3 regions of the Erwinia sorbitola genome follow, and region 2 is predicted to be linked to each of the others. Evidence: predicted binding sites of a transcription regulator. Region 2 holds the regulator's gene; each other region holds the start of a gene.

Region 1 (6,952 bases), 1.1 Mb from region 2:
CTGACGGATCCATTCATCAGCCCTTCCCGCCCGCGTATGGACTGCACGATATTGTATGGCCCGCCAGCCAGATCAAATTTAGTGAACGTGCCCAGCACCGGCGTCGTCGTCTCCGCGCCGGTAAGCGTCAGCTTAACTCGCAGCGCTTTTGATGAGGGTCTCTGCGTGGGCGAAAAACGGGTTTTAAGTACCTCATTACAGCGCTGGTAAAGATAGTCGGCCAGTTCCTGACGATCTGCCTGGCTGAGGTCGCCAAACTGATTATCTGCCCCCTGATAGATCACCACCGGATCGACCATGACTTCGCTGTACTTGTGCCAGTCAATCTGTCCGGTGGTTCTCCACGGCTGATTGTGGGCATTGTCACCGCTGTTGGATTGCAGCTTTTCAGCGGAGGATAAACCCGCATAGCGTGCGGTCGGTGTGCCCGCACAGCCTGCTATAACCATCGACAATATTAATAACGATGAGCGAAAAACCTGGGTTTGCGTTGACATAAGTTGCCTTTTTTATAAGTGAACCGTACTGTACGGTATAGTTATGCCCTGGCAGGATTTTTCTGTCAATAAAATGTACACTCGGGTTTATTTTCGCGGGAGAAACGATGAAAGTCCGTACCGAAGCACGCCGCGAGGCAATAGTGGAAGCTGCCGCACAGCTTTTCCAGGAGATGGGCTACGAGCGCGCATCAATGAATGAACTGGCGAAGCGGCTTGGCGGCTCTAAAGCCACGCTGTATAACTATTTTCCCTCAAAAGAGGAGTTGTTCAGCGCAGTGATCCGTACCTATGCCACACAGCATCTGACTGACGCCGCCAGTGCGTTAAACGATGCCGTGGCAAAAAGCGTCACGCTGGAAGAGAAACTACAGCATTTTGGCGAGCAGATGCTGAAGGTGATGACCACCGATAATACCGCCCTCGCCGTCTATCGCATGGTGGTGGGTGAAGCCGGACATTCTGATATGGGTATGCTGTTTTATGAGGCCGGCCCGCGTGAGAGCGTGGAAAAACTGGCGCGACTATTCTCGTCAGCGATGGATAACGGCATACTGCGTCTCGGGGATCCGCAGATACGCGCCCTGCAATTTTTGTCACTGATTACCGCTGAAATTGAAATACGTATTTTCCAGCGCACAGCACCGCCACTGAGCGAAAAACGCGTGCGTGAAATGACATCCTGTGCGGTACGCATGTTTATGGCCGGGGCAGGAAAATAATCCTCCAAACGCGATGGTGAGGTCACAGACCGTGAGTCAATTACCTGTTGTCACGATTCAATATTGTTCCCAGTGCAACTGGATGCTGCGCGCCAGCTGGATGGCGCAGGAGCTGCTGCATACTTTTAGCACCGATCTCGGCGCGGTAACCCTGATCCCCGGTACAGGTGGCGTATACGAAATTACCGTCAATGGAGAGGTTATCTGGAACCGTAAAACGGACAACGGTTTCCCGGATGCCGCCGAAATCAAACGCCGCCTGCGCGCCGTCTGTTTCCCGGAACGCGATCTCGGACATATCGATCAGCATGCCAGCCCGGCAGAGAAAAATTAACGTCAGTTAAAGCAAAAAGGGCCGATCGTCAGCGATCGGCCCTTATCATCCGTTAGTTGCAAATCAGAAGTCGACGTTGACGCCCAGCTGGAAGTTACGTCCCGGCTGTACGGCCAGCGCATGGTCGTTAACATCCCTGGCGCTGGTATCGGTAAGATTACGGCTGCTGAGGTAATCCCAGTATTTGCGATCGGTCAGGTTATATATTCCTCCGCTGAGTTTGACGTTTTTCGCCACTTTCACCCAGGCAGTCATATCCACCATGCCGTAACCCGGCACGCGCGTATATTCTGTTGTGGAATCGGTCAGCGTGGTGCCGTTGTTCAGATAGCTGTTGCGATTGGTACTTTGCGCCTGCTTACCCTTAACGAAGGTGGCAGTGACAGCAGTACCAAAGCGCTGTGCCGGATCGTCCCAGGCCACGCCCACCACCGCTTTCATTGGTGCCACGCTATCCAGGTCAACATATTTGTCACCGTCATAGCTGGATTTAGACTGGCCCTTGCTGTAGCCCAGCGCAAAGGTGGTACTCAGGCCGTTAACCTGCTCAAACCAGGTGCCGTAGTTAATTTTAGTGCTGACTTCCCCGCCCCAGATATAGGCTTTATCGCGGTTTTCTGCCTGATAGATGGTGGCAATATTCGCCGGTACATTGACGAATTTATCCGGCGCTGCGGCACGGGTATAGCGAGTAGAAGCAATAAAGTTTTTGTAGGTGTTGTAGAACATGGCGCCCTGCACGGTGATCCCTTCCACCGCCTGACCTTTTACGCCCCACTCAACGTTATTACTGGTTTCGGTATCAAGATCGGTGTTGCCCAGTAACGCATACTGCCTGTTTCCGGCGTAGCTGGATCCCAGATTCCAGGAGCCGTAGAGCTGGCTGGCGTTGGGGAACTGCGCGCCACGCTTGTATTGCACATAGGTCATCAGCTGCGGGGTAATATTGTAGTTGAAGCTGATGGACGGCAGTACCTGGGTGTCGCTGTTAGTTTTATTGTAAAGGGTTTCAGCATCTTCCGGCGTCAGGACATCGGTTCCGGCGGCCATATTAGCCAGATTCTGCGGTTTGGTTTCCTGATGCGCTACGCGTACGCCCGGTACCACGGAGAATGCATGACCGTCGAGGTCAAACTGGATGCTGTCCTGCACAAACGCGCCCAGTACCAGAGTACGGCTGTCGCCCTCGGGTTTGGTGGTCATCGTGGTGCCGCTCTGGGCAGGCGACTGGCTGAACGGGCGTTCAGTTTCGGCAATGCGCCCGTTGATGCCAGCCCGCAAATCATGGCGGCCGAGACTTTTCGCCAGCTGTGCCTCGTAGCCATAAGTTTCCACGTTGTAGTCTGAGTAAACCCGCTGCATGGCACCGGTGGTACTGAGCGGCATCAGCGTATTATCGTGCGCTTCCGTGTGCTGGTAATAAATTTTGTTGCTCAGACTGTCAACCCAGTCATTACCCGGCGTCCACTCATCTTTCAGACTCAGGCCCCAGCGGCGGGTATTGCTCTGCTGATTAGCCACGCCCTCGATCACATCGCCGTTATTGTCCCAGCTGTCGTAATGAGTGTGATTAACCTTACTGTAGAAATCTACCGTGCCGGTTAATTTATGCTCATCATTTGGCTGCCAGATAGCGGAGGTCAGCAAGGCATCAGAGTGCCAGTTCTCCGGATAAGCGTCGAACTCATCGCTGTTATTGCGGGTCTGCTGACCGTCGCGACGGCTGTAAACCAGAAGCCCGCGCAGGGTTTCATCTCCGGCGGCGGCGGTGATGCCGTTGTGCCAGCTGCGGTTGGATGAGTCGTAATCGCTTTGGAAACCAAACGCTGTGGATTTGCCCGGAGCCAGGTAATCATCAGCAGATTTTGGCAGGAATGAGACCGAGCCACCCATGGCGGTGTTGGCACGTTGAGTAGCGGTAGCGCCGGATTCAATCTCCACGCGGCCGTACAGATAGGGATCAATATAGTCGCGCCCGATACCAAAAGTATTTACCCCGGCGCGGCTGGCGTAGCTGCGTCCTGTGGCTTCCGGCTGAGGAATGCCATCAACATCAAGCGCCACGCGGTTGCCTTCCAGACCACGGATGTTATAGCCGGTGTAACCGCCGCGATCGAATCCGCTTTTACCCGTCGAGGAACCGCCGCTGCTGCCCACCGCGCCAATCAGCGGCTGGTAACGCATAATCGTGCCGAAATCATTGCCACCGCGTTGCTGCATTTCAGCAGCATCAATCGTCACCGAACTCCCGGCAACCAGTTTCACTTGTGGCGACAATACGGTCATTTCTGCGTCATCTGACGGTAACCTGCCCGCCTTCTGATTTTGGCTGGATTCTGCTGTTGCCAATTTATCGGTCTGTTCAGCAGCGGCAGAGACGGCTGCGCTGAACAGTGTCCCTGCAACAAGAGAGGTGTGCAGTAGCCCCTGACGGTATGAATACTTAAGCATGCGAAATACCTGCGATGTTTTTATGGGTATTCGCTCAACAATGGCTTCCAAAACAACAACTAACAAGGCTCTAAAAACAGAGCAAACGCTTTTATAATTTGCGACATCATATACAAATGATAATCATTATCAATGAAAAAATGACAAAGTTTACAATTTCCTGCGAAAATATCCCGCAGACGTAACATTTTATGCACAACCCCTGCTGCAACAAAAAACGGCACCCCATTGGGATGCCGCTGTGCATGATGCTGGCGTTAGAAAAGAGGATCAGGACTCGGCGAAATCGGTCAGCACCTGGCCTTCCATACGGTAGCGTACCCACTCGTCCTGCGGCGCGGCACCGATGCTTTTGTAGAAGTCGATAGCTGGCTGATTCCAGTCAAGCACGCTCCACTCAAGACGACCGCAACCGCGCGCTACCGCCAGCCGGGCAATATGGCGCAGCAGCTGTTTACCCGCTTTCTGACCGCGAAAACGTGGGCTGACGTAGAGATCTTCCAGGTAAATACCGTTTTTCCCCAGCCAGGTTGAGTAGCTGGTAAAGAACACCGCATAGCCTGCCGCCTCGCCGTCAACTTCACAAATCAGCGCTTCGCTGGTGGAGTTATCAGCAAATAACGAATTTTCAATGTCCTGCTGGCTGGCAACCACTTCATGCAGTGCTTTTTCATATTCGGCCAGCTCGGCGATCATCGCGAGGATAAGTTTAGCGTCCTGACGTTCGGCGCGACGGATTACGATATTCATACAGACTCCCTGATACATGCGGTTAATGCGCGCCAGCATAACCGTAAATTTCCACTGAAAAAAGCAGAAATCCCTTACCCCGCCTGACGTAAATGCTCTCGTGCCTGGGTGTAGCGGTTAGGCCGCGCCGGGATATCCAGCCGCTCACGCAGCGTGACGCTATCATCATGATGCCAGTAACCGCGGGCTTCGAGGATCGGCAGCACATGGCGCACCACATCCTCCAGCGCTTCGTTGAGTACCGGGCCGCAGATAATAAAACCGCTGGCAGCACCCTGCTCCACCCAGCGAATAAAGGTGTCGGCCACCTGTTCAGGAGTGCCGAAGAATTCACCTTTTGGCAGCGTGGTACGGAAGGCGACTTCACGCAGCGTCAGCCGTTCTTCCGCCGCCAGCCGTTTGATCTGATCGGTGGTGGAGCGGAAACTGTTTTCCCCCAGCGTACCCAGCTGCGGGAACGGGCCGTCCGGATCGTACTGGCTGAAGTCGTGATGATCGAAGAAACGGCCCAAATAATTAAGCGCCTGCTCCAGTGACAGCAGCGACAGCAGATAACGATATTTTTCCTCAGCTTCCTGCTCTGTAGCCCCGACAATCGGATTGATGCCCGGGAAAATCCCTACCCGATCGCGCCCCTGCTTCAGCACCTGCTGATTCAGCTGTGCAGCATAGGTTTGCGCTTCTTCCAGCGTGCGCGCATTGGTAAATACCGCATCGGCAGATGCTGCCGCCAGACGGATACCTGATTCTGACGCGCCCGCCTGGAAAATTACTGGCTGGCCCTGTGACGAACGCTGAATATTCAGCGGCCCTTCTACCGAGAAGTGCTCTCCCTGATGGTTCAGCTTATGCAGCTTCTGCGCATCAAAAAACTCACCGCTCTGCTGGTTGCGAATAAACGCCCCCTCCTCCCAGGAGTCCCACAGCCCTTGCACCACATCAATATATTCGCGGGCAATCTGGTAGCGCTGGCCGTGCTCAGGGTGATCCTTACCAAAGTTACGCGCCGACCCTGCCAGCGGTGACGTCACCACATTCCATCCCGCACGGCCGTTACTGAGCAGATCAAGCGATGCCAGCTGGCGCGCCACGGTGAACGGATCGCTGTACGAGGTGGAGATGGTGCCCGCCAGCCCGATACGCCGGGTGACGGAGGCCAGCGATGACAGCAGCGCCACCGGTTCGAAACGGTTAAGAAAATGCGGCAGTGATTTTTCGTTGATATGCAGGCCATCGGCCACAAACAGGAAATCCAGCCCGGCCTCTTCCGCCCGTTGTGCCAGCTGGTGATACCAGCCGACGTTGACGCTGGCGTCAGCGGGCACGCTGCGATGACGCCAGGCGTTCATAAAGCCACCTGCGCCTTGTAACATCATGCCGAGTTTAATCCGTTGCGGGGTTTTCTGGCTCATTCTGCTGATCCCTGTTTAATGGTGTATGGCCCCCAGATTTTCATAAAACACCGACGGAATTAAATACCAATATCCACTTTGCAATGCCGCTTTGTGGCAAACCCGGGGGAAACCGCTGCGGGGTACGCAGGCAGAATTTACTGAGGTTCTCATTTTCCTCACCCCCTCAGAGGCGTATGATGTGGCCCTTTGGTTATACAAATGTTGTTTGCCTGCTACTTCTCTGGATACACTTCGCTATGATCGTTCGTCCTTATCAGCACTGGTTCCCGCGCCTCTTCTCCTGGCACGGTGCCGTGTTATCAAAAATTTTGTTCCGCCTCAGTCTGAATCTGATGATGGCCGTGTTCGCGGTGATCTGTTTCCAATGGTACGAAACGCTTGGCATCCGTCTTACTACCGCCCCGTTCAGCCTGCTGGGTGTGGCGATCGCTATCTTCCTGGGTTTTCGCAACAGCGCCAGCTATGCGCGCTTTGTTGAAGCCCGCACCCTGTGGGGCGGACTGCTGATTGCCCAGCGTTCCCTGCTGCGTCAGGCGAAAGGCGCACTGCGGCGCGATCCGGCGGCGGTAAAAGAGTTTGGCGATATGCTGATGGCCTTTAGCTGGAGCCTTAAACATCAGCTGCGCGGCACGGATTCCAGCGACGATATCCGCCGTCTGGCACCGGAAAGTGTGCGCGATGAGGTACTGGCAAGTCCGTTTCGCACCAACCGTCTGCTGCTCTGCATGGGTGCCTGGCTGGCGGACAGACGTGAAGAAGGAGCGATTTCAGATCTGCTGTATA
Region 2 (6,952 bases):
TCCGGATATGCGGCTGATATTATTGGCTTTGATCTGGCGCTTTTTGGCGCTATTGAGATGTCGAACAGCGGGCCTGCGGCTCCGAATGAAATTGGCTTCAGTAATGCAAAAACACGCTGGGATGAGCGCTGGAGTGGCGATCGTAGCGGTAGCAGCATTTATAAGGCGGCGGTAAAAGTTAAGTATGAAGATATCTGGCTGCGGGCGGGATATTTACAACCTGGCGGACAAACGCTGTTGGCACCACACTGGAGTTTTTTACCCGGGACTTATCTCGGTGCAGAAAGTGGCTACCGCCGCGACTATGGTGAGGCAGGTGTACTGTCATTTTCTTATATGTGGAGCAACCGCTATAAAGCCCCGTGGTATGAAAATATGTATAACTTCCGCAAGGCTGATGGTGAAACTGGAATACGCTATCTGCATTCCTTAGGTTTTAAATATGACTTCACCAATAAATTGGTCATTGAGGGAGCCTTCGGCCAGGCGGCAGATTATATGGATCAGTATTTTGCCAAAGCATCTTATGCATTTCCACTGATCGGTAATGAGCTGCTCACCAGCTGGCAATTTTATGGTGCGAAGGATAAAGAGCAGGGCGGTAGTGATAATGTCAATGATGTCTATGATGGGATGGCGTGGTTACAGGCACTGACTCTGGCATATAGCGCAGGGCCGTTTGATTTACGTCTGGAAGGTACCTGGGTAAAAGCGGAGGGTAATCAGGGCTATTTCCTGCAACGTATGACGCCGGGTTACGCCTCATCAAATGGTCGCCTCGACGTATGGTGGGATGCCCGCTCTGACTGGAATGCCAACGGTGAAAAAGCGCTGTTTGCCGGAGTGATTTACGATCTGGCTGGCTGGCAACTTCCCGGATGGGGGGTAGGCACTTCCTATGCCTATGGATGGGATGCAAAACCCAGCAGCAACCCGGTATACGATCAGCACAGGCGCCTGAAGGAGTCAGCATGGAATCTTGACTTACTTTATACAATTCAAGGCGGTGCAGCCAAAGGAACGCTATTTAAGCTGCATTACACCCGCTATGACAATCACAGCAATATTCCCAGCTACGGGGGTGGTTACAACAATATTTTCCAGGATGAAAAAGACGTTAAGTTTATCGTCATTGCGCCTTTTACCCTGTTTTGACTCTGTAGCGTGAGGAAAAAGGGCTGGAAATGTAGATGAAATATTCGGTAAGCGACAAGGAAGGATGCAACTATGAACAATAAAAAAATCAGCCTGTTAGCCCTGGCTGTCGTTAGTTTCCTGGGGAGCAGTGCGGTTCCTGCCAGTCAGAGTCTGGTCAATCAAATCAGTCACTTTGGTGTTCGCTATGAGGTCACTGATAACCAGGCCGCTCTGCACGGGGTAGACTGCGCCGCGCTGGGGGCCGACTGGGCTTCCTGTAACCGCGCCACAATTACGCTCACGAACAATGGCCCGACAATCACCAGTAAAAACTGGGCGATTTATATGAGTAATGTGCACAAAACGCTGGCCGTGGAGAGCGATCAGTTTCGGATGGTGCATATTGTTGGTGATTTGACCCGACTGGAGCCAACAGAAAAGTTTGCTGGTATTGCGGCCGGTGCGTCAATTGCCATTCCGATCGTCAATGAATACTGGCAGTTGTTTATCACTGATGTCATGCCACGCTGGTATGTGACATCGGGGGATGCCAGCCCACAAATCATTAAGGTTACCGATACCGAAGACCTCACCAGCTTTGTGGCACCTTTTGGCGACCAGTGGAAAAGTAAGGCTGAGGATAAAAATATCCTGATGCAGGCTAACAGCCGGTTTACGAAAAATCATGACATCAAACAGTTGGCACCTGATGATCTGCGCGGTCAGATTACCCCCACGCCACTAAAGGTTGTGATAGCAAAAGACGATGCCGACCTTAGCAACGGCGTCCACCTTGAGCTGGCAAGCCTGCCAGCCGAGCGTGCGGAAGCGGTCAGACAGCGTTTTTCGCTGCTCGGTATCAGCCTGAATAAGGCAGGGTATCCGGTGAGTACCCGCATTGATCCGGCAGCGCTAAAGGATATTCCTGCGCAATCGGGTGCCTATCGTCTGGTTATCAATAAAGATCGGGCTGAGGTGACTGGCTATGATGAGCAGGGCGTTTTCTACGGGCTGCAATCGATTATGTCACTGTTACCGGCGGACGGCAGCGGCCGCATTGCCACGCTGAAAGCTGATGATGCTCCTCGGTTTGCTTACCGGGGCATCTTCCTTGATGTAGGGAGAAATTTTCACAGTAAAGCGGCGATCCTGCGGATGCTTGACCAGATGGCTGCCTGGAAAGTTAACGTCTTCCATTTCCATCTGACCGATGATGAAGGCTGGCGTATTGAGATCCCCGGCTTGCCTGAGCTGACCGAGGTTGGCGGCCGGCGATGCCACGATCTCAAAGAACAACGCTGTCTGTTACCGCAGTTAGGTTCAGGGCCGTTCAGCGATAATAACGGCAGCGGCTATTTCAGCCGCCAGGACTACATTGAGATTGTGAAATTCGCTAAAGCACGCGGGATTCAGGTTCTGCCAGAGGTGGATATGCCTGCCCATGCTCGTGCGGCGGTGATCGCCATGGAAGCGCGCTATCAGCGTTTGAAAAAGGCCGGACAGGATAAACTGGCGTCAGAATACCGGCTGGTCGATCCGGAGGATGACTCCAATACCACCTCAGTACAGCTTTACGATCGCACCAGCTATCTGAATCCCTGCCTGGATTCATCATTGCACTTTGCCGATAAAGTTATCAGTGAGATTCAGCTTATGCATCACGAAGCGGGGCAGCCGCTGCGCAGCTGGCACTTCGGCGGTGATGAAGCCAAAAATATCCGTCTTGGTCCAGGCTACACCGATATCAAACGCCCGGAAGCGGGTAAAGGCCAGCTTGATATGAGCAGAGAAGATCTGCCATGGGCAAAATCTCCGGTTTGTCAGGGGATGATCGCCTCAGGAAAGGTAAGCGATCTTGCTCATCTTCCCAGTTATTTTGCACTTAAGGTCAGCGGTTTGCTGAAACAGCATGGCATTAACCGAATGCAGGCATGGCAGGATGGATTAAAAAATGCCGAAGATGCTCACGCATTTGCCACGCCAGAGGTCGCAGTTAACTTCTGGGATACGCTTTACTGGGGTGGTTTCGATACGGTAAATGACTGGGCAAACAAGGGCTATCAGGTGATTATTTCCAATCCTGACTATCTCTATATGGATTTCCCCTATGAGGTGAACCCGCTCGAAAGAGGATATTACTGGGGAACCCGTTTCAGTGACGAGCGGAAAATGTTCAGTTTTGCACCGGATAACCTGCCACAAAATGCGGAAACATCCACAGACCGTGACGGCCATTATTTCAGCGCGAAGTCTGATAAAGCCTGGCCGGGTGCAGCGGGTATGTCAGCCCAGCTGTGGAGTGAAACGGTGAGAACTGATGACAATATGGAATATATGATGTTCCCGCGTCTGTTCTCTCTGGCTGAACGGGCCTGGCATCGTGCCTCCTGGGAGCAGGATTATCAGGCGGGTAAAGAGTATCGGGGCGGTGAGACACACTGGGTTGACCAGCAGGCTCTGCTTCTGGACTGGCAGCGGTTTGCCAATATTCTCGGTCAGCGTGAGTTGGCGAAGCTTGAGAAGCACGGCATCAGATACCGTTTGCCGGTGCCAGGGGCGCGTATTGTAAGCGGAAAGCTTGAAGCTAATACCGCTTTACCTGGGGTGGAGATAGCGTTTAGCACTGATGACGGGAAGAGCTGGCAGCGCTACGACAGGCAAAACCCACCGCTGGTTAAACCTGGGGTGAAAATCCGCAGTGTCAGTGCCGATGGGCAGCGTTTCAGCCGGGAGGAGTCACTGTAAAACAGGTATAAAAAAACCGGTGGTAAACCACCGGTTTTTAACACTGAGTCGTACAGATTATTTATCGTGCAGAGTCTCGTCTTCACGGCAGTCACCCAGCGCACAGTGGCCATACAAATACAGGCTATGATTGCTAAGTTTGATACCGTGACGCGTAGCGATTTCACGCTGACGCTCCTCAATATATTCGTCTCTAAACTCAATGACTTTACCGCAGTCCAGGCAGATCAGATGATCGTGGTGGTGCTGCTGGGTCAATTCGAAAACGGATTTACCGCCTTCAAAATTGTGGCGGGTAACGATCCCCGCGTCATCGAACTGGTTCAGCACACGGTAAACCGTGGCCAGACCGATCTCTTCGCCCATATCAATCAGGCGTTTGTACAAATCTTCCGCACTGACGTGATGGCCCTCTGGTTCCTGAAGCACTTCCAAAATTTTCAGTCGGGGAAGCGTGACTTTCAGGCCGGCCTTCTTTAATGCGGTGTTATTGTCAGTCATGCGGATATTGTCCTGTTACTTTGCTAGTCACTTAGTGGCTGTAAAGCCCTGAACATCGGTCAACGCTAAAGATGAGTGCGTTTCAGTATAGAGCTGATACTGCGAAATGAAAACCTAAAGGGATGCCTGAAACCGCAAGGGATGTAAGGATAAGTGTCGTTACATCCAGGGAAGCGCGCGTCCGAATTATGCCGGGTCAGCATTTCGATTTACACCATCTCACCACTCTTTGAGCGACTCACATTCTCAAAAAGTGGGGCAGGCGCTGAGTAAGCGGGTAACCGATGGGGTTATTGTACAGTTTTGCAGATGAAAGTTACAAACATGTATCTATTACTTCTATAGGAAAAACCACTTGCTTGATGTGAGATAGCTCCCACATCAAGCGGGTGTGGTTATGCTTCGATGATATCTTTCAGCTGAAGTTCATCAGAAATTTGTTTTACCCACTTTTCAACGCGCTCGTTAGTGAGTTCTGGCTGACGATCTTCATCAATGGCAAGACCAAGGAAGTGGTTGTCATCTGCCATGCCTTTAGAGGCTTCGAAGTGATAACCCTCGCTTGGCCAGTGGCCAACAATCACGGCACCATTTGGCTCAATAATGTCGCGAATGGTGCCCATGGCATCGCAGAAATATTCGGAATAGTCTTCCTGATCGCCACAGCCAAACAGCGCTACCAGTTTACCAGTGAAGTCGATCTCTTCCAGCGTCGGGAAGAAGTCATCCCAGTCACACTGGGCTTCACCGTAGTACCAGGTAGGAATACCAAGCAGCAGAATATCAAAGGCTTCAAGGTCTTCTTTGCTGCTTTTAGCAATATCACGAACTTCTGCAACATCTTTCCCCAGTTGCTTCTGGATCATTTTTGCAATGTTTTCGGTATTGCCTGTATCGCTACCAAAGAAAATGCCGACGAGTGCCATGAGTTTAATAACCTCTTGAATCTTAATGATATGGTGACTGCTGATTTTTTAGCAGATATCGCTAATGATAACAGACCGTCGTGAGCGGATAAATCAGTAATGCTGTCAGTTTTGTCGCTGAGTGCTAAGGCCCCGATACAATCAGGACTGGTGGCGTTGCAACTGTTCCAGCAGCATCTCTTCGATCAGCTCACTGCGGCTCATATTGCGCTCCAGCGCCAACTGATTCAGGACATCAACCGCGTCACTGTTCATTTTTAGCTCGACACGCTTCAGGCCGCGCACTTTATCGCGTTTGAGCTGGTTGCGTTTGTTGATACGCAGCTGCTCATCACGCGTCAGCGGATTAGTCTTGGGTCGTCCCGGACGCCGTTCATCTGCAAACAGATCGATCGTCGTGCGGTCCGTGTTCTCTTTTGCCATAGGAATCGTAATACTGAAGGCTGGATTGCTGATGAATAGGGCCGTTATGCCGCCTGATAAGGCGCAGCGGCAAAATTTTAGCGCGCCATCATACCCCAGCGAAAGAGGTGACGACAATCATTTATACCCTTGATACTTCAAGCCGCACCTGCGCTGGCTGCCTCGATTCCACCGGTCACATCGTTATCAATGCTCCAGGGGAGTGATAGCCAGGCCGTCCGTCAGCGCCAAAAGTACGCTCGAAGAGGAGGCCCGGATTATTGTGAGGATAATCATTGGCGTAAATAATCGTTTTTACAACGCTAAAAAACGACGGATTGCGCGCAAAACCGCATCTGGTTTTTCTGCATGTACCCAATGGCCGGCACCAGCAATAACATGCGCGCGTGCCTGCGGGAACTGGGTCAGCAGCGCATCACGATACTCGTCGGCGACGTAGGGCGAGCGATCTCCGCGGATAAACAGAACAGGTTTATCCCAGGTGGCCAGCGGTTGCCAGCCGATAATCTTGTCATAACATGCCAACAGCACCGGAACGTTAAAGCGCCATTCACCGTCGTGGAATGATTTAAGCAGAAACTGAATCACCCCTTCTTCATCGATCGTCTGGCGCATCAGCGCTGTTGCATCACTGCGCGTGGTGATACCGGCCTCGGTGACTGCATTCAGTGCGGTAAAAATATTGTCGTGATGGCGGGTGCTGTAGGCAACCGGTGCAATATCGATAACCACGATCTCAGCCACCCGATCGGGAGCCAGCGCGGTCAGGGACATGGCGATCTTGCCGCCCATTGAGTGCCCAATCACGCTGAAACGATCGATCTCTAGTTCGTTAAGCGTATCGAGGACGTCCTGCGCCATCAGCGCATAATCCATCTCTTGCGCACGCGGAGACAAACCGTGATTACGCACATCGATTTGAATCAGACGGCGATCGTCTTTTAATCCCCTTGCCAGTACGCCGAGATTATCCAGGCTACCAAACAGGCCGTGGATCAACACCAGCGGAAGTCCTTCGGTGGCGGATTGTTCAGTTTGCAGGCGGAAATTCAAATTCATAGTGAAAGTTCTTACAGTTGGCATGAAGGCTTAGGGTATCATGGATTTTACAACTTCTGCCGCTGGTGCAAATAGCAGGCATGATCCTTTTGCGGCATATTCCTACTTTTGCCCTGAAACGGGTCTGGCGCTACACCCCGGCAGGATTTAACTTTATAATC
Region 3 (6,952 bases), 2.1 Mb from region 2:
CGTATAAGAAATTTCCTGACACATATTGTAATAACCTCTGCGCCGTCGTAGCATTCTTCAGCAATTTTGAGATTGAGAATAATAATTATTTCCTTTGTGGAGAGTGCTATGACGTTCTGGGGTAAAGCAGCGATCCTGGCGGGTGGTTTACTGGCTTCAGCCAGCCTGCTGGCGGCACCGTTTGTGGTGGAAGATGTTAGCGGCCGTAAGGTCGAGATTAAATCCGAAGTAAAACGGGTGATCCTCGGCGAAGGGCGGCAGATCTATCTGCTGGCGGCCTTTGATACCGATGCACCTTTTAAGCGGGTAGTGGGCTGGCGCGACGACCTGCCTAAAGCCGATTTTGACAGCTATCAGATATACGCAAAAAAATACCCTTCGATTACTTCGCTGCCCACCTTCGGCGGCGCGAAAGATGGCACCTTTAACGTGGAGCAGGCGCTGACACTGAAGCCTGACCTGGTGCTGATGAATCTGGAATCTAAAGCCGCGACCGATGAGTCAAAGCTGACGGAAAAACTCAGCAAGCTGGGCATTCCGGTGGTGTTTATCGATTTTCGCGAAAAGCCTTTTGAGAATGCGGTAAAAAGCATCCGTATTATGGGGCAGCTGGTGGGTAAACCGGCACGTGCGGAAGAGATCATCGCCTACCGCCAGCAGCAGATTGATATCGTTACCGAAAGGCTGAAAAACTACCAGGGCCCGCGCCCGAAAGTGATGCTTGACCGCGCCGGTGGCTATACGGAAGAGTGCTGCATGTCATTTGGTGACGAAAACTTCGGCCGGATGGTGGAAGTGGCAGGAGGGATTAATATTGCCAGGGGGCTGATTCCGGGCACCTTTGGTACGCTCAACCCTGAGCAGATTATTGCTTCTCGTCCGGACGTGGTGATTGTTACTGGCGCAAACTGGAAAAACTACAATACCGCAGGGGGCTGGGTAGGCGTGGGGCCGGGGGCCGATCTCGCCCTTGCAACGCAGCGTTTAACCGCGCTGATGGCACGCCCGGCGTTTCGTACGCTGCCAGTTGCCAGCAATGGAAATGCGCACGCCATCTGGCACCAGTTTTACGACAGTCCTTATCAGTTTGTCGCTATTCAGATGATGGCAAAGTGGCTGCATCCAGAACTGTTCAAAGATATCGACCCGGATGCCACCTTCCGCGAATTCCATCAGCGTTTCCTGCCGGTGGACTATCAGCCGGGTTACTGGGTGACGCTGAAACCTGCAAAATAGAGCAAAAAAAAGCGGGCCTGAAAAGGTCCGCCTGATTGCTGTACTGTCAGACTCTTAATCACATCCGATCATTAAGCCTGATGAGCGCCTGGCTCACTCAGTTTCTGCAAATCTTTGTCCACAAAGAACAGTGCCTGACCGCTGTTACCCACCAGAGCCAGTTTATCCAGCACGGATTTGAACAGTTTCTCTTCTTCATGCTGTTCAGCTACGTACCATTGCAGGAAGTTAAAAGTGGAGTAATCCTGAGTGGTCATGGCGGAATGCGCCAGTTCGTTGATCTTTTTAGTGATCAACTGTTCGTGCTGATAAGCCTGATCCAGTACTTCGTGCAGCGAGTTAAAGGTGACTGGCGGTGCATCAATGGTGCCCAGAACCGGCATTGCTCCGGTATCGCTCAGATAGTTGAACAGACGCTTCATATGCTGCATCTCTTCGGTGGAGTGCTCACGCATAAATGCAGCGGCACCTTCAAAGCCTTTATCGTTGCACCATGCGCTCATCTGCAGGTACAGGTTGGCAGAGTAGAATTCCAGATTCAGCTGATCGTTCAACTGAGCGGTCATTTCATTAGTCAACATGGTGACTCCTTAGCATGTTATTTAGCGATATTATTACTCTAAATAATTCACGTTACAGAGACACACTTAATGTGTCTGTAACGTAAATCATAACGAGTAAAGCAGGTGATTTCTGCGCATTATGCACTCAGATTGTTAAAATAAAAACCATTTTATATAGCATAGGCTAATTTTATTGGCTTTGCCTAAATCTATGATTGTTAAGTGATAATCATTCCATGGTGAATCAAAATTGTTCTGTTTTTTGAATCGTTATGATAACTATTCTTATTAATGGAATTAATTCTATGAGTTAAGACTGCGGAGAGGTTTTTCTGCCAGTATGCGGATAACTGCTTCACTGAAACTCAATGTTAACAATAAAAAGTTAATATAACGGAATGAGAACTAATCCGTTTCAACTTAATGTTGATAACCTATTACTTTCCAGCAGATTAGCTGCATTGATTTCTTTGTTTCAGGGGGATGTGTTTTTCCCGTTTGCACGATACAGCAATCATCGCCGTTCACCAGAAGAGACAGGCGGCGAAAGACCGCCCAGGAACTTTATTACACTACCTTTAAACGAATATACGCTGTGATATACTTGGTTGATTAATGAACAGGGGGGTCGTATGAAAAAAACGCCAGTTAATGCCGGGAATCTTTCGGGGTTGTTAGCGAAGGCGCGCCAGGCAGGCACTGTACACATTGACGGAAGCTCATATGATGAGCGCCGGGCGCAGTTCATGAAAGAAGTGTTAGGGGTGGATGAAGAATGTCAGGTTGAAGGAACCAGCCATGGCCAGAAGAGTAAGAATTTCGTGCGTTGAGACCAGTAAATTATTTCAGAAAATCAGCGAAGAGTATGGTTTTACCAGTGATGTTGTCATGTCTTATTTTCAAGATATTGATGATCTTCAGCAACTTTGGGAAAAGCAGCAAGAGGTTTGGGTATACTCCCAAAACGAAAGATTTCGGTATGGTTGGATAAAAGAGTCACACCTTAAAAAAGATGGTTCACTGGTTCCGTTATATATCGGTTTGCACCATACCCGAGTGCTGGACGATAGTGATGAAAAGGATCCATTGCTGGTGGTATCTTTTGAATCTCGTCAAGGACTGGCACACCCAGTGCTGGTTATTCTCACTATGATTGATCATGCAGATATGTTTGGTGAACTTGGCGCAGCGAAGCATAATGCGCAGCAAATGTACTTTATCCATAAGAAATTAGATCAACTCATTAGTGGCGATATTCCTGAGGGTCAAAGTTTGCATGAGCCATGATTGCCATAATAACTGATCCATTGTTCAGTGTGTCGCTTGCTCAATAACCTGGGCGACCGGCTGGCGGCCGCCCGGAGTGATATCAGAAATCCATCTTCACGGTGAACTGCACTTCGCGCGGGTCGCCAATCTGGTTAGACAAATTGTTAGTGGCGATAGACGAGGTGTAGTAGGTCTTGTCGAACAGATTTTTCACGTTGACCTGAAGAGTCACCGGGTTCTGCGTTTTAATCTTATATGAGGCAAATGCATCTGCTACCGCATAGCCCTGTAATGAGTAATCCTCGGCGTTATCACCGGAACGACGACTCACCGCGTGCCCGCCACCGCCAACGGTTAGCGTATTGCCGCCAATCACATTGTGGAAGTCATAGGTCAGGAACAGCGATCCGGTGTGGCGCGGCACATTTGGCAGCATCTTGCCCTGATAGTCCGGGTCTTCAATCACTTTGGCATCGGTATAGCCGTAGCTGGCGATCACATTGACGTTTTGCGTCAGCGCACCTGCCACATCGACTTCAACTCCGCGCGAACGAACTTTACCGGCCGTTTTTGCCACGCTTTCGCCGTTGACCGTATCGGTATACAGCACGTGACTCTTATTAATATTGAACAGGGTCACGTTAGCCGTCACGCCGCTGAACAGGTCAAACTTAGCGCCCATTTCATAGGCCGTAGCGGTTTCCGGCGGCAGCTCGCCGATATAGCTGGCAATCGAGTATTGCGGCATAAACGAACGCGAGACGTTACCGAAGAATGAGATATTCGGTGTGGCTTTATACACCAGGCCAAACTTCGGCACCCACGCGCTATCGCGGCTGTCAGTATTGACATTAAACGGGCGGCCTTTTCCTGCGTACTCAGTGAAATACTGATAACGCATGGCGCTGACGGCAATCCATTTATCGGTCAGATACAGTGAATCCTGTACGTAGCCGGAATAGCTCACCTGTTTGATGGTCTGGTCACTGTCTGAATCGGATACGCTGGTGCACTTCCCGGTGGTGCCGTACGACGGGCTGTAGATGTTGAAATCTTTTACATTCTTACAGCGGATCATATCGGTACGCAGCAGATCGTAGTTTTCGTAGGCGATCCCGGTAAGAATCTCATTATAGAAACCTCCAATCACCACATCTCCCTGCAAATCGGCGCGTGCCGAGTGCTGGCGCTGGGTCGATCCCTGGGTGGCGTCGACGCGGCGGGTCAGATTACCCGTAGCGGAGTCGTAGGCCATGACACGCGCCTGGTTATCGCTGTATTTATCCTGGCTGAAGCTGTAATCGAACTTCGCCGTCCACTGGTTATTGATGCGGTACTCGGTATTCAGCTGGGCCAGATCCGATTCGCCGTCGGTGATGTTATAAGCTTCATCGAAGCGGGTTTCGCGGCTTACATCCACTGCATGTCCGGTATTCAGATCGAAAATGGTGCCACGGTCGAACGGCGTATTGTAGTTACGGTGTGAGTAAGCCACGGTTACCGTCGCGTCATCGCCAAACCAGGTGAGCGAGGGAGCAATAAAGCTGCTGCGCTCTTTACCGAAGTTACGCCAGTAATCTTCATGTTGCCAGGAGCCGATCAGCCGGTAAGCCAAATTGGTGCCCTCAATCGGGCCGGTAACGTCCACGCTGCCGGAGCCGCCGCCGAAGCTGGTGGAGGTCGCCTGAATTGAGCCGCCGAAGGTGGTTTCCGGCCGTTTGGTCACAACATTAATCAGCCCGCCGGGATCAAGGATCCCGTACAGCGTGGAGGCGGGGCCTTTCAGTACTTCGACGCGCTCTGTGGCGGCGTTAAAGCTGCGCGGCAACACGGTTTTCAGACCGTTGGTCATCACCGAACCATCGCGGTTGCTGCCAAAACCTCGGCGCACAAAGGCATCCTGAGTGCCGCCGAGAGTATTCGTCTGCACCACGTTGCTGACGTTATTCAGCACTTCATCGAGCGTGGTCGAGTGCTGATCTTCAATCACTCGATCGCTAACGGTATTCACCACCTGCGGAATATCCAGCAGCGGCATAGTGGTCAGCGTAGCGGTCGATGAGTTAAGAGGCTGATAGCCGGAGGTCATCTGCTGGTCAGCATCTGCGACTTTAGCTTCAACGGTCAGCGTACTGTTATCGCCGCTACTGTCGTTTTTATCCTGCTTTACGCTATTGGTGGCTGTTTCTGCTGCCAGAGCGCCCGGCGTTGCCAGCACGCCGATAAACAGCACTGAAAACAGAGCGTGCCCTTTTTTTCCCAGAAAAGATGGTGATAATTCAGTCATTTATTGTTTTTTCCGCAAAATTTCTCATTACGTTCGAATAAGAAAAGACAGGTAGTTTTCATTGCCCGATGGGTTGCGTCACAGCGCTGTTCTATCCGTTATGCCCGGCAGCCGGAAGTCGGATATGTAATTGAGAATCATTCAAACATGTAGCTCTGTAGTAGTAAATGCAAAAAACAGCAAAAAAACAGACAGGGGAAAAAGCACCAGGATGTTATAAATATATTACGGGTGATTAATTTTAAGTATCTGATAAATATGTTTATTTATTTAATTTTTTACTCAGATAAACCTTCTGAATAATAGGGGGATAGCCGGTAGTTATGCAGGCTATTTTTCCTTGACTACTACAGACATTCTACGCATGATCGAGAAAACGAATGAGATTTATTTTTATTTAAGACTCACGCGCGCGCTGGCTCATATTGTCACGCCGTTGCGGTGCAGGAGCGGTAAATGCCACAGCGGGTGGAAAAGACAGCAGGCGCACTCTCAACGCAGGCCGAACAGGGTATTGTCCTCGACCGGCTCTCTGCCGGTTATGGTAAGAAAATCATTGTCGATGGCGTAAGCCTGACAATTGAACACGGAAAAATGACCGTGCTGGCAGGAGCGAACGGTTCCGGAAAATCCACATTGCTTACCACTATTGCGCGGATGCTGTCGCCCCTCGACGGCTGCGTGCGCCTCGACGGTAAAATTATCCACGATCAGCCCACCAGGGCGGTTGCGCGTCAGCTGGGTATGCTGCCGCAGTCACCGCTGTTGCCGGACGGGCTGACGGTATTTGAGCTGGTGTCACGCGGGCGCTATCCATGGCAAAACTTTATGCGTCAATGGTCCGCTGAGGACGAACAGGCAGTTCACGAAGCCCTGCGCCTCACCGGTACGCTGGAGTTCGCCCATCTTTCCGTCGACAGCCTCTCCGGCGGCCAGCGCCAGCGCTGCTGGATTGCCATGGCGCTGGCGCAGCAAACCGCCACCATCCTGTTGGATGAACCCACGACCTTCCTCGATCTGCGCTATCAGGTTGATATCCTCGAACTGCTTCACGACCTGACGCGGCTGCATGGCCGTACCGTGGTGGTGGTGCTGCACGATCTGAACTTTGCCGTCAACTACGCTGATACGCTGGTTTTCCTCCGCCATGGGCGATTACAGGGCGTGATCCGTGAGGGCGAACAGTGCACTGTTGAGCTGATCAAAGAAGTGTTTGACGTTGAGGTGCAGATGTCGATCAACCCCATGACAGGAAAGCCCTTTTTTATGCCGTTTCGCGCCCATAGCGATCGTCACGGATGAGTGATTTTGCTGCCGTGGTGCGCCGCCGTAACGCCCGTTCTGGCGTGGCAATGATCGTTCTGCTGCTCACCCTGCTGGGCTGTGCGCTGATCCATCTTGGGCTGGGGGCGCGCTATATCGGCCCCGGTACAGTATTACAGGCGCTGCTGGAATTTGATCCGCGTAACTTTGACCACAAGGTGATCGTTGACCTGCGCCTGCTGCGGCTGGTGGCGGCATTATTGACCGGTGCGGTGCTCGGCGTGGCCGGGGTACTGTTGCAGGCGGTGATCCGCAATCCGCTTGGCGAGCCGCA

The links. Region 2 encodes Fur, which represses iron uptake genes when iron is present. Its sites were predicted from a motif close to ATAATAATGAGAACNACTATCAA; they were not measured.
Region 1: GN242_RS09890 (TonB-dependent receptor domain-containing protein) is a predicted target of Fur. The motif match lies at 4,115-4,137, and genes of this name have one in related genera.
Region 3: ftnA (non-heme ferritin) is a predicted target of Fur. The motif match lies at 2,066-2,088, and genes of this name have one in related genera.

Annotation. Positions count from the first base shown of each region.
Region 1 covers NZ_CP046509.1:2,207,744-2,214,695, reverse strand. The annotation lists gene GN242_RS09905 (DUF3313 domain-containing protein) at 1-497, opposite strand, end outside; gene GN242_RS09900 (TetR/AcrR family transcriptional regulator) at 605-1,219, shown strand; gene GN242_RS09895 (Rdx family protein) at 1,251-1,553, shown strand; gene GN242_RS09890 (TonB-dependent receptor domain-containing protein) at 1,617-4,004, opposite strand; gene GN242_RS09885 (GNAT family N-acetyltransferase) at 4,275-4,754, opposite strand; gene GN242_RS09880 (LLM class flavin-dependent oxidoreductase) at 4,829-6,166, opposite strand; gene GN242_RS09875 (bestrophin family protein) at 6,406-6,952, shown strand, end outside.
Region 2 covers NZ_CP046509.1:3,261,341-3,268,292, reverse strand. The annotation lists gene chiP (chitoporin ChiP) at 1-1,155, shown strand, start outside; gene GN242_RS14740 (beta-N-acetylhexosaminidase) at 1,228-3,882, shown strand; gene fur (ferric iron uptake transcriptional regulator) at 3,940-4,383, opposite strand; gene fldA (flavodoxin FldA) at 4,779-5,309, opposite strand; gene ybfE (LexA regulated protein) at 5,451-5,732, opposite strand; gene ybfF (esterase) at 6,027-6,791, opposite strand.
Region 3 covers NZ_CP046509.1:705,781-712,732, forward strand. The annotation lists gene GN242_RS03200 (ABC transporter substrate-binding protein) at 109-1,236, shown strand; gene ftnA (non-heme ferritin) at 1,308-1,817, opposite strand; gene GN242_RS03210 (hypothetical protein) at 2,432-2,629, shown strand; gene GN242_RS03215 (hypothetical protein) at 2,598-3,086, shown strand; gene GN242_RS03220 (TonB-dependent siderophore receptor) at 3,169-5,355, opposite strand; gene GN242_RS03225 (ABC transporter ATP-binding protein) at 5,812-6,657, shown strand; gene GN242_RS03230 (FecCD family ABC transporter permease) at 6,654-6,952, shown strand, end outside.